DNA from 2 places in the Paenibacillus sp. Dod16 genome. Region 1 is predicted to be linked to the other one. Evidence: a T-box and tRNA genes for the amino acid it is inferred to sense, from the RefSeq annotation. Region 1 holds a T-box; the other holds one or more tRNA genes.
The links. A T-box is a leader RNA that pairs with one kind of tRNA and senses whether it is charged. The one in region 1 lies ahead of ACPV3A_RS34380 (valine--tRNA ligase), so its partner is inferred to be a tRNA-Val.

Region 1 (6,253 bases):
ATCCAGCAGCCGGTTTTCCGGGTGTCATTGAGCGTAAGGGTGAAGAAGTGGAAGCCGTTCCGGTACTGGAATCACCGGAAACGGAGGAAGTGCAGCCTGTTTTTGCTGAGGAAGAATTCCCTTCGGAGGATATGGATGATATAACGGAAGAGGTTTCCATTAAAGCCGAAGAGGTTCCGACCAAGCCGGAGTTAAAGGTGGCCTTCAACACGAAGAACAGCAGCACAACCAGCGCATCGGGCGTAGGCTTCTCTTCGTTGCTTCAATCGAGCAGAACGGTTCAGGATCAAGCCGCTCGGGACGAGGAAGAAGAGACGGAGGAATTGGTTGACTCCGCAACGGCCGAGGAGGTGGAGTGGAAGAGTCTGTTCCTGGGTAACCGCCGTGAGGAAACGCCTTTCCGCAAGGTCCGGATGTGCATTGTGCAGCGTGAGGAGACGCTTGACGTGATTGCCGAGCGTTATCAACTGACGCCGCGAGAGCTTTTGTTATATAACCGCATGTCCGAGCAGAATGTGGAAGAAGGCCAGGTATTATACATTCCCCAGTAATCAGCGGAGGAAGCGATCGCGTAAGAACAAGCAGGTCAAGGTAGGATATCCTTGGCCTGTTTTTTGTGTTTGGCGGGGAGTCGGTTAGAAGAAGAGGGGAATCGGACGAGCCGGGGCTTCTTTTTACAATGTATTAGCATTAATTTGGATCGACAGGTATGATGTCTAAATCGTTCGGAAACACTCGAAATATTGACTATATGCAACAACCACGGTATATTTGAATAGTATATGTACAGGTATTCCTAAAGCTAGAACAACGTTGAACGGGAAGAGTAGGAAGGTATGGCCTTCAGAGAGCGGAATTGCTAACAAGCGCTGTGAGATTCCGCAGGAACCAGCTTGCCGAAGTCGCCCCGGAGTTGCGGACTTGAGATAGAGTAGGGATCGATCGCTACCCTGGTTAGAGTTCGCCGGCCGCAGCCGTTATCTGTGTAAAGTGTCGTGCTTGATCGCAGGCCTTTCATGTTCTGCATGGGAGGACTCGATTCATGAATGATTATAAGCGCGAAACAAAGGTGGTACCGCGAGAGAACAGTCTTTCGTCCTTTGAGGACGAAGGGCTTTTTTTGTTTCACGCAAACATGGATATCCATGGCCACGCCCGGAGGCTAAAACGTTACGGGTTGGCAAAACTGATTAACAGTATCGGAGGTACGAAAATATGGATCAAAAACAAAACCAATCCCAGTTAGACATGCCGACGACGTATGATCCGAAGGCAGCCGAACAAAAATGGTATCCGTACTGGAAGGAAGGCGGCTTCTTTGAAGCTGGCAAACGACCGGACGCGGAGCCGTATACGATTGTTATTCCTCCACCAAACGTTACGGGAATGCTTCACATCGGCCATGCCCTTGACTTTACGCTGCAGGATATCCTGATTCGCGTAAAGCGGATGCAGGGCTATGATGCGTTGTGGCTGCCGGGTTCTGACCATGCGGGCATCGCCACGCAAACCAAGGTTGAGCAGAAGCTTCGCGAAGAAGGCGTTACCCGCTACGATCTGGGACGTGAAAAATTCCTGGAGAAAGTGTGGGAATGGAAGGATCTATATGCGAATACGATCCGTGACCAATGGTCCAAGATCGGCCTGTCCCTCGATTACTCCAGAGAGCGTTTCACGCTCGACGAGGGGTTGTCGGAAGCGGTTCGGGAAGTATTCGTCAAGCTCTATGATAAGGGGCTTATATATCGCGGCAAACGCATTATCAACTGGGACCCGGCTGCTCGCACGGCTTTGTCCGATATCGAAGTGGAGTACAAAGAGGTCAACGGCCATTTGTACCACTTGCAATACCCGCTCAAAGACGGCAGCGGCTCCATTACCGTAGCAACCACCCGCCCGGAGACCATGCTTGGCGATACGGCGGTAGCCGTTCATCCGGAAGATGAGCGCTATAAAGACATGATCGGCAAGACATTGGTCCTGCCTATTGTCGGCCGAGAAATTCCGGTTATTGCCGATGAGTATGTGGAGAAGGATTTCGGCAGCGGAGCGGTTAAAATTACGCCGGCCCATGATCCGAATGACTTCGAAATGGGTCTGAGACATGATCTGCCGCAAATCACCGTGATGGATGAATCCGGGACGATGAATGAATTTGCCGGCAAGTACCAGGGTCTTGACCGAGCAGAATGCCGCAAGCAGATCGTAAGCGACATGAAGGAATCGGGCGTGCTGCTTCGCATCGAAGATCATGTTCATCAGGTTGGCCATAGCGAAAGATCCGGCGCCGTTGTCGAGCCGTATCTGTCGACGCAGTGGTTTGTTAAGATGCAGCCGCTTGCGGAAGCAGCCGTTACTGCGCAGAAATCCGGCAAGGGCGTAAATTTCGTGCCTGACCGGTTCGAGAGAACCTACCTGCATTGGATGGAGAATGTGCGCGATTGGTGCATCTCTCGTCAATTGTGGTGGGGCCACCGGATTCCGGCCTGGTATTCCGAATCCACGGGCGAAGTGGTTGTTGCCATGAATGAAGAGGAAGCGCGCGCGAAGCTTGGCAAGGACGATCTGAGACAGGATGAGGATGTGCTGGATACCTGGTTCAGCTCGGCATTGTGGCCGTTCTCGACCATGGGCTGGCCGAATCTGGACAGTGAGGATTTCAAACGTTATTATCCGACAAGCGTTCTCGTAACGGGTTATGATATTATTCCGTTCTGGGTTTCGCGGATGATTTTCCAAGGGCTTGAATTTACGGATCAAATGCCGTTCAAAGATACGCTTATCCATGGTCTGGTTCGGGATAGCGAAGGCCGCAAGATGTCCAAGTCGCTCGGCAATGGTATCGATCCGCTCGAGGTTATCGAACAGTATGGCGCAGATGCCATGCGTTATATGATATCGACCGGCAGTACGCCGGGTCAGGATCTTCGATTCCGCTGGGAACGTGTGGAACAAGCGCGTAACTTCGCGAACAAGATCTGGAATGCGTCACGTTTTGCACTCATGAATCTGGAGGGCTTCACGGCGGCGGATATCGACATTTCCGGAGAGCTGGGAACGGCCGACCGTTGGATTTTGCATCGTCTGAACGAAACTTCCCGCGACATTACGCGTCTAATTGATGCCTACGAATTTGGCGAAACCGGTCGACTTCTCTACAATTTCATCTGGGATGATCTGTGTGACTGGTATATTGAATTTGCTAAGCTGTCCCTGTACGGCGAGGATCAAGCGGCCAAGAAAAAGACGCAGTCGGTGCTTGCCTATGTGCTGGACCGCACGATGCGCTTGATCCACCCGTTCATGCCGTTCATCTCCGAAGAGATCTGGCAGCATTTGCCGCATGAAGGAGAGACGGTGATGCTGGCTTCATGGCCGACCTATGATGAAGCATTTGAGAATGCGGAAGCCGTTACCGAAATGAACCTGCTGATGGATGTCATCCGTGCTGTACGTAACATCCGGGCGGAAGTAAACGTACCGATGAGCAAAAAAGTAGAACTCCAGTTGAAGCCGGTAAGCGAGCAAATTGCCGGCATCATCGATCGCAATGCGGATTATATTCGCCGCTTTTGCAACACGTCGGAGTATCAATCCTCCCTTGCGCTTGAGGCGCCGGATAAGGCGATGACCGCCGTGGTAACAGGTGTTGAAATGTATCTGCCGCTTGCCGGGTTGATCGATATCGCTCAGGAGATCACGCGTCTGGAGAAGGAAATTCAGCACTTGAACAGCGAAGTCGAGCGTGTGGAGAAGAAGCTGAACAATCCTGGTTTCGTATCGAAAGCACCTGAAAAGGTGATTGAAGAAGAACGGGCGAAGCTTGCGGATTACTCGGACAAACGCAGTAAAGTGATTGCGCGCATCGAAGAACTGAGAGGCTAAAGGGCAAGATGAATCTGGACCAGAAGGTGAGAACGATGGTTGATCATTCGGCAGCTGCAGTGGCAGCTCCGTTCCATACCTATGAGGAAGCGGTAGCTTGGATCAACGGGCTGATTCCGTTTGGAATCCGCCCGGGCATGGATAGAATTCAGCGATTGATGGAGCTTCTCGGCCATCCGGAGCGGCGGTTAAAATTTATTCACGTGGCCGGAACGAATGGAAAAGGCTCCACATGCGCTTTTTTAACAAAGGTTCTGCTTCAAGGGGGATTCACGGTTGGCACCTACACGTCTCCCTATATTACGAAGTTTACCAATCGGTTTCAGTATAACGGCGAGGACATACCGGAAGAGACGCTGCTTGAACTCGCTAATCGCTTAGAGCCGCTTGTAGCCGAAATTGCGGGCTCCGGGCTCGGATCGCCCACCATGTTTGAGGTGTCCACCGCCCTTGCGATACTGTATTACGCCGAGGTATCTTATCCGGACGTGGTGGTATGGGAGACGGGACTTGGCGGTCGTCTGGACGTGACCAATATCGTTCATCCCATCATTTCGGTGATCACGAATATCGGAATGGACCATACCGACGTTCTGGGTGATACCATTCAGGAGATCGCCACGGAAAAGGCTGGCATTATCAAGCCTGGAGTTCCTGTGGTGAGCACGGTAACTCAGCCGGAGGCTGTCGATATTCTGAAACAAACGGTAGCCAAAAACCGTACAAGTCTCTATCTCGTAGATGAACAATTCTCCTATGAGCGGCTGCGTGGGAACGAAGAAAGCCAGACTTTCCGTTTTAAGGGTCCGTTCCGGGACATGGATCTGGACATCTCGATGCAGGGTGAGCACCAATGCACCAATGCCGCGCTTGCGATGATGACGCTGGAAGTGCTTCGCCAGTATATGGCTTTCATCGTGGATGAAGAAGAACTGCGTACAGGGTTTAAGGATACTTTCTGGGCGGGAAGACTGGAACAAGTGCAGTCCTCCCCGCGGATTGTTCTCGATGGTGCGCACAACCCCGAAGGGGCTGAAACCTTGGCCAAAAGCTTGCCGCAGATCTATAAGTATCGGAAACTGAACTTAATGATGGGAATGCTGGCAAATAAGCATCATGAATCGTATTTGCAGCATATACTGCCAATAGTGGATACGCTTATCCTGACTGAACCGGATTTCCGGAAGAAACTGGACGCCAAGGCGCTTGGTGACATCGTAGAGCAGGTAAGGGAGAAATACGCCAAACATACACTGCAAATCATCATAGAACCAAATTGGAAAAACGCACTTGAAGAGTTGAAGTCACGGACGGAAGCGGAGGATCTTGGGGTGGTGTCGGGCACGTTGTACCTGATTGCCGACGTGCGTTCCAACCTCCTGGGCCTTTCCGATTCTGAAAAAGGTTGGTGATATCTGTTGAATACATCGGAACATGTTCATTTTATAGGAATTGGCGGCTACGGGATGAGCGCCATTGCAAGAGTTATGCTGGAGATGGGTTATAAAGTCACGGGTTCTGACGTGGCATCGCAAGAATTGACAGAAAAGCTGGCGGCCAAGGGCGCCAAAATATACATTGGACATACCGCCGAGCAAGTCCAGGGCGCGGACCTTGTGGTTTACTCGACGGCATTGTCCCAAGACAACGTGGAGCGGGTCGAGGCAGAGAAGCTGAACATTCCTGTCCTTCACCGTGCGCAGATGCTGGCGCGTCTTCTGAACGAACGCAAAGGGGTTGCCGTAGCGGGTGCGCATGGTAAGACAACCACTTCATCGATGATTGCGCTCGTAATGGAAGAATGCGGCGTCGATCCGACGTTTATCACATGAACGTTGGCACGAATGCCAAAGCTGGTGAAGGCGAGCACGTGGTGGCCGAAGCGGACGAGAGTGACGGTTCATTCCTTCAGTACCACCCTTGGCTCGGCGTTGTTCTGAATATTGAGGCCGATCACCTGGAGAATTACGAAGGGGATTTCAATCGTCTCAAGGCAGCATATGTACAATTCCTCAGCCAAATCAAGGCAGACGGTACGGCCGTAGTTTGCGCGGACGATAACAACATTCAGGCGATTTTGCCTGACCTAAAATGCAATGTGACCACATACGGCATTCATGCGGATGCAGAGTATACGGCAACGAATCTGGTGCTCGGCGACCGTCACGTCAGCTTCACGATGCTTCATAACGGCATGGAGCTGGGTACCGTGGAATTGTCCGTACCGGGTAAACACAATGTCTACAACGCCATGGCTACGGTGATTTGCTGCTTGAAAGGCGGAATCTCGTTCGAAGCGATTGTAGAGGCCATCGTCAAGTTCAACGGAGCTAAGCGCCGCTTCCAGGTGCTGGGCGAAGCTGAAGGA
Region 2 (6,253 bases), on a different contig from region 1:
ATTTCTACCAGGGCGCCAAAAGGCCTGTCAATTGAGCGTTGTAATGACCTTTTCGGCAATTTTCACAAAATCCGAATCCGCTTTTACTTTCACGTAAAAACCAACCGAATACTTACCTGTTGTTTTAAAATCGTACGTGAAATCATAGGTTCGGAACCAAAAATTATCCTTACGGTCCTTCACAACCTCGGATTGAATATCCTTGATATTGCCCGAAGGATCCTCAATCGCTACTTTCACGGAATGAATATCGGTGTTTAAGCTGTCGACCTGGCTAAAAACATTGAATTTCAGCTTACCCTTGTTCACGTTGCCGAATACAGTATCTCCTTTAAACAAAAAAATATGCACGTTCGGCTTAATAACTTGAACTTGTCCATTCGCGGGATTCCAATCCACAGCCCCGTCAAATTCCCGAACCGGCACATAGGTTTTGCCATCAATTAAATATCCGCCATCCTTCAATTCATGACCGTTCAGCCAGACACGGACACGCTCATTGACGGAATCTGCAAACAAAAGGGTGCTGCCACCCATTAAAGAGAGCACTAGCATACATGCCATCACTTTTTTCCATTTCATAATAATCATTTCCCTCCATTGGCTCATCTTGTTGTTATATGTGTATACTACATGTCAAAAAACAAGTTGCGGACAATTTTGCACTTTGTGGTAAAATTTTTTCCCCTTGCTTTAAGCTGGGCTTATCACAAATTATACTGCATTCCAGGCCCGATTCGATCATATAATCCGTGTAAATCGACATGGAATTCGTTAAAATATACATTAGCATACGGGGACTACACATCATATCATCAGGAGGTTTCATCCATTGACACTAAAATTGCAAATGCTTGGCACCGGCAGTGCGTTTGCCAAGAACTACTATAACAATAACGCACTGATCCATGACGGAAATTTCACACTTCTCATCGACTGCGGCATTACAGCTCCTCTAGCGCTTCATCAGCTGAATAAGACGTTTAACGATATGGATGCTGTGCTTATCACTCACATTCATGCTGACCATGTAGGCGGACTTGAGGAGCTGGCTTTTATTATGAAAATGAAATACAACCGTAAGCTCCCACTCTATATTGCCGAGACGCTGGTGGAACCGATATGGGAGCACACCCTCAAAGGCGGCTTATATCAACAGGGACATATCTCCTCCCTGCATGATGTATTTGACGTACACCCTCTGAAACCGGGAGTGAAGACCAATATTTCATCCGGCATCTCGGTAGAACTGATTCATACGCAGCATATTCCCGGCAAGGACAGCTATTCGCTTTATCTAAATGATCGGATTTTTTACAGTGCTGACATGGTATTCGACCCTATACTGCTCAACCAATTGGTGAATGAGCGGGATTGTGAAGTGATTCTGCATGAATGTCAGCTGCAAGGTCCCGGCGAGGTTCATACGACACTGGATGAGCTGCTTAGCCTCCCACAAGAAATTCAGGAGCGCACCTATCTCATGCATTACAGCGATGAGGTCGAAGCTTTCATTGGCAAGACCGGCATCATGGAATTTGTGGAGCAGCAGCGGGTATACGAATTGTAGTTCAGTATAGATGAATAGTTTATGAGGTTTCCCGGGAACACTAATGCCGGGAGGCGATTCATATGGATAATACACAACAAGAAGTCATAGGCGTCCGTAAAAACGGAGATGGCGACATCATCGAACTTAAGCTGGATAACGGCAGTGTCGTTGACTACAAGACAGCACAACAAATGGCCAAGAATAAAGAGATCAAAAACTTGAACGTATTCCGAGGGCGTGACGGTGACGAACATCTTCGCTCCAATGCGGATGGCGATCCCAGCAACAACCTGGACAATTTGCCAAACTTTTAAAATCATGACTAAAAAGACCTCGAGTTTATTCTCGGGGTCTTTTCTTTTTAAACAGTGCGGATCATTGGCACCATATATGGTAAGAAGCCTACAGTTCTTTTTTCATACGAACGTGGGGAATGCCCGCATCATCAAACGGCTCGTCCGAAATGGTCTCATACCCAAGCTTGCGATAAAATGCCTCCGCTTGAACCTGTGCATCCAGTACAGAATACTGCAGCTTCAATTCACGCGCCTGCGCTTCCAATGCCATCATCAGCACGCGGCCAATCCCTTTGGAACGGAAGGGCTTACGAACCGCAATTCGCTGCATTTTGGCGGAATCTTTATTGTAATAGGTGATACGTCCGGTTGCCGCGTACTGTCCCTCCGATTTGATCAGGACATGAAACGCATCGGAGTCCAGACGATCGTACTCATCAATCTCCAGGTCAATCGGCACCTTCTGTTCAAGCACGAAAACATCCTTCCGGATATCCAACGCCTGCTGCAATTGCTCTTCGGTTGATACATTTATGATTTCTGCTGCCATTTCAACACCTCTTTATGTAGAATCAATTCCTAAGTGATATCGCAGATCGAGATATTATACAAAATAATCGTTTTCCTGTATAGTATAAACTAACGTTTTCTTGAAAGGAGCATGGCCTTTATGGGCATGGGAGCCACGATATTTTGGGCTATTATCATCTCAGCCGTTATCATCTACCCTATCTTTTGGGCGATTAAAAAAGGTTATTCCCGCAAATGGGATGAGGAATAACATCGGCCGTTTTACAGCAAACCGCCAGCCTGCCAGCCGACGGTTTGCACTGCTCGTTGTTCGAGCAGTGGATACAGACATTCTTACGACTGATCTGATACGGATCGTTGCTGCACCCCTTTATGGTTGGAGATCACGTAATGTGTCCACCGAATCCATCGGCGGAACCGGCTCCAGTGCCCCGCTTCCCTGCTTGGAATACACGTCCTGATCTACAGAACGGCCGTAGACATCGAGCATTACGGGCGCTGCTGATCCATGGAGCGGCTCCAGCTGCACCGACGTTCTCTCCGGGATACTGCAACCGCTGCCCAGTACAGTTACCCCCAGCAACGAGAGCACCAGTCCGGCTCGTTTGAAATGATGGGATTTCCCACCTGCCATACCATTCACGCTCCTCCACTAGCAAAATCATGCTGTATTTAGTCTGAACCGGAATGTGATTTTTTATAACGAGAAAACCATTGACAGTCGCATTGTCTGCTGGTAATATATGAATTACCTTTTTAAATATTTCATGATCTGTTAGCTCAGCTGGGAGAGCACTATCTTGACAGGGTAGGGGTCAGTGGTTCGAGCCCACTACAGATCATAACCGAAAACCCTTGAGCCATTGGCATCAAGGGTTTTTTCTTTAGACTAGCTAGCTGAATTTCACCCATAGGGGACGAATTGGGGGCACAAAGTCGGGCCATGGATCCAGAGGCGCCTGATCGTTGATCAAGATTCTCTGCAGTTTCCGTTCCAGATCAGGAAGCATGCGTCCCCCTTCCTTTCTCGGGTCTCCAAGACAAGATATTGTTTTCATTGAATACTCGGGTTTCCCCGTCTCCAGGCACGTTGCCCGGATCCGCTGATCCCGAATGTTGTGTATCTTTATTTTACGTTGGGTGATATTCCCTTTCCGGTCTTCGTATATGATTTCGTTTGTTTTGTATTATATGTGAACATTTGTTCTTTAACCAATGTCATTTTTACCCTGACTGCACTTGATTAGAGGGAAAGCAGTATTCCTGGTAATCATAACTACAGTTTAATAAACTTTATAAAACTATGTTGATGTTGATCTTAAGATAAAAAAGAAAATTCCGGCACCTAGTAGGAACCGGAAACAATAACCAGAATAACAACGTATTCATTTTTTGGTTATTTCAGAAGCTCTTCAGGTGTATCACCACTATACACAAATACTGGACTTGCAGAATTAACAAAGAATACAGCTACCAACGTAAGAGCAGAAGCAATAAATGAAAATAAGCTTTGCTTAGATTTGTTGATTACCGACACTAGTCTCACCTCCCTTCAAATGAACTAGACTTAGTGCCTGGATAAAAAATACTATGGATAAGGTTGGTGACTGAATGAAAAAGTTCACCCCAACAATAATACAGCTGATTAGACGAAGTTTAGGATAGTGTTTCCTTGGTATTCTTGATTGCTTGGCAATTTGACTGGGGGCAAATAAAACTACTAGCAACAAACTTAAGATGTTGATAATTTGTGTAGACAGTTCTCCTAAATCAACAAAAGAAACCGCAGTAAACAAAGTTGTAGTAATAGCAATACAACCAGCGCCAGTCTTAACGTGAATTCCTCCTGAGAACTGTCTTAGCAGTGCAAAACCTATCAAACCTATAGTAGCCTGCTTCATGTGTCCGGTATAAATTGATATTAATAAAGTAAATGTAACAATAAATAATATATTTAATAGAATGGCAATAGCATGCTTTAAAACACCAACAGATGAAGGGTGTTCAGGTACTTGTCGTTTAATGCCTTCCGATATCCAAAGGGCGGCTCTTTCAATCATCAATTGTCACTCCTTTGTTTGGATCGCATAGAATAAGAAAATACCAAAAGTTATACCAAAAAAGAGAAGAAGAAGCCATAACCGATTAAGATAAAATAATATCGCCAATAATATCAAAACAACTACGATGAGGGAGATTAGTAAGATGTGTTCAAATTTAATACGCAACTTTTCGAGATCATATGTAAAGCCTATTGCATACTTATACATAATCCAAGAAATAAGTAAACCCGTCAGTGATGATAATAGCTGAAGTACATAGCCATCTACCTCATGGTTGTGAGTAGCTTCGATTGAGCCATACAAAGTTAGCATGTAAAAGACCTGAATTAATGCATAAAACATATAACCAAGTATGGTGCAGATCGCCGACCAGATGACAGGAATCTTAATAATGGCAGAAAATAAGAAAACGAAGATCAGTACCGTAATGAGGGGAGCAAGATAATCCAGTTGAAGTTCGTTGCGCATAATGAAACTTTGTAAGTTGGCAAGGATCATGACTATCAACGCCTGCCATATGTACTCTGTTGTTTTAAATCTAAGCAATGTCATGATTATCGAATAAATCGCCAGTGTTTCAAATGTCGAAAACACCATGAACCAAATAGCTTCCATTCAAAGCTTTCCTCCCTATACCATAAGAAATGTCTAATGTGTACTACGCCAGTTCCCGATACACTCTGATTATACTGAATGATTATATCGTTCATAAAATAAACGATATACAAACAGCCCCTCAGTTTCTATCAAGTCGTCTCTAAATGATGAATGTTCTTGAGGTCGATTCCGATGGCGCCTGCCACTTCTTATTTGTCTGGAAACTCTGATGGAAAAAGAAAAAACATCAAACGGCGTTTTAGCTCCGATATGGTTAAAACTTACGCTCGGAACTTACAGCAAAACAAATCGAACCACTACAACGTTCAATCCATAAAACTAAACCAAGAGGTAGTTATCAAGAATCCACGACCATGCGAAAATGACTAAGCCAGAATAACTACTATATTAACATCCTGACACCATCTAAGTTGATTATATAAGGCCCGGAAGGCATAACAACAGGTAATTAAATACATATGTGGGGGAATCCATCATGGATCTATGAAATATAGAGTAAAAAAGGAAGTTAATTAGATATATATATATTATATACGAACTAATGTTCTTGTTCAACTGTTTGGAACGCTAGATTTCATTAATTTCCTGACATCTCTTCTCACACAATTAAAAAATACACCTGTCCCCAAAACACCAGATGGAACACATGAAATAAAAAAGAGGCACCCTATCGAATGCCCCTTCTCTATCCTCGGTCCCAAAGATAGAAACTTGTTAATCGTTATGTTTTTGTGTATGTTGTAACTGAATAACGCCATACCGCCTTATAAGGAGAATAACCATTGCGAAACAAGACTTTATTATGCCTAATCGTTCTTTTACTAACATTCGGACCACATACAACCTACGGGGAAGACAACAGCTCGCTCAACCAAGAAACAATAAATCGATTACGGGAAACCTATAATTTGGAAGCACCCGGGCCTCCATCCATGCTATCCGGGTGGAGCGAAGGAGACTGGGGAATTAGTCTTGATCCTTCCTCTCTGCCCGATCTAATTCACATAACCCTGCACCCGGTATGGTTCTTTACCCGGCAGCTGGTCCGTATTTTATCCTCTTAGCGTAATCCGCTTCATCTTCCCCTCCTCTTCCTGTCATTCCCCGATTCACTTATACAGCTTGGTCCATGCCAAACCATTCGCAACGAGCAGCACGAGGATATATGCTAACATGCCATAGGGAAGCGTGCT

Region 2: it encodes a tRNA-Val, which carries the amino acid that the T-box ahead of ACPV3A_RS34380 (valine--tRNA ligase) is inferred to sense. The anticodon was not compared.

The regions. Positions count from the first base shown of each region.
Region 1 is NZ_JBNDYG010000069.1:26,753-33,005, reverse strand. Features, by position in the region: gene ACPV3A_RS34385 (LysM peptidoglycan-binding domain-containing protein) at 1-551, shown strand, start outside; T-box leader at 805-1,104, shown strand; gene ACPV3A_RS34380 (valine--tRNA ligase) at 1,216-3,885, shown strand; gene ACPV3A_RS34375 (bifunctional folylpolyglutamate synthase/dihydrofolate synthase) at 3,894-5,297, shown strand; partial or broken gene murC (UDP-N-acetylmuramate--L-alanine ligase) at 5,304-6,253, shown strand, end outside.
Region 2 is NZ_JBNDYG010000005.1:475,040-481,292, forward strand. Features, by position in the region: gene ACPV3A_RS07015 (copper amine oxidase) at 28-582, opposite strand; gene ACPV3A_RS07020 (MBL fold metallo-hydrolase) at 833-1,570, shown strand; gene ACPV3A_RS07025 (DUF3892 domain-containing protein) at 1,633-1,866, shown strand; gene ACPV3A_RS07030 (GNAT family N-acetyltransferase) at 1,955-2,398, opposite strand; gene ACPV3A_RS07035 (hypothetical protein) at 2,750-3,013, opposite strand; tRNA gene ACPV3A_RS07040 (tRNA-Val) at 3,149-3,221, shown strand; gene ACPV3A_RS07045 (cyclic lactone autoinducer peptide) at 3,776-3,925, opposite strand; gene ACPV3A_RS07050 (accessory gene regulator ArgB-like protein) at 3,894-4,439, opposite strand; gene ACPV3A_RS07055 (hypothetical protein) at 4,446-5,057, opposite strand; gene ACPV3A_RS07060 (hypothetical protein) at 6,170-6,253, opposite strand, start outside.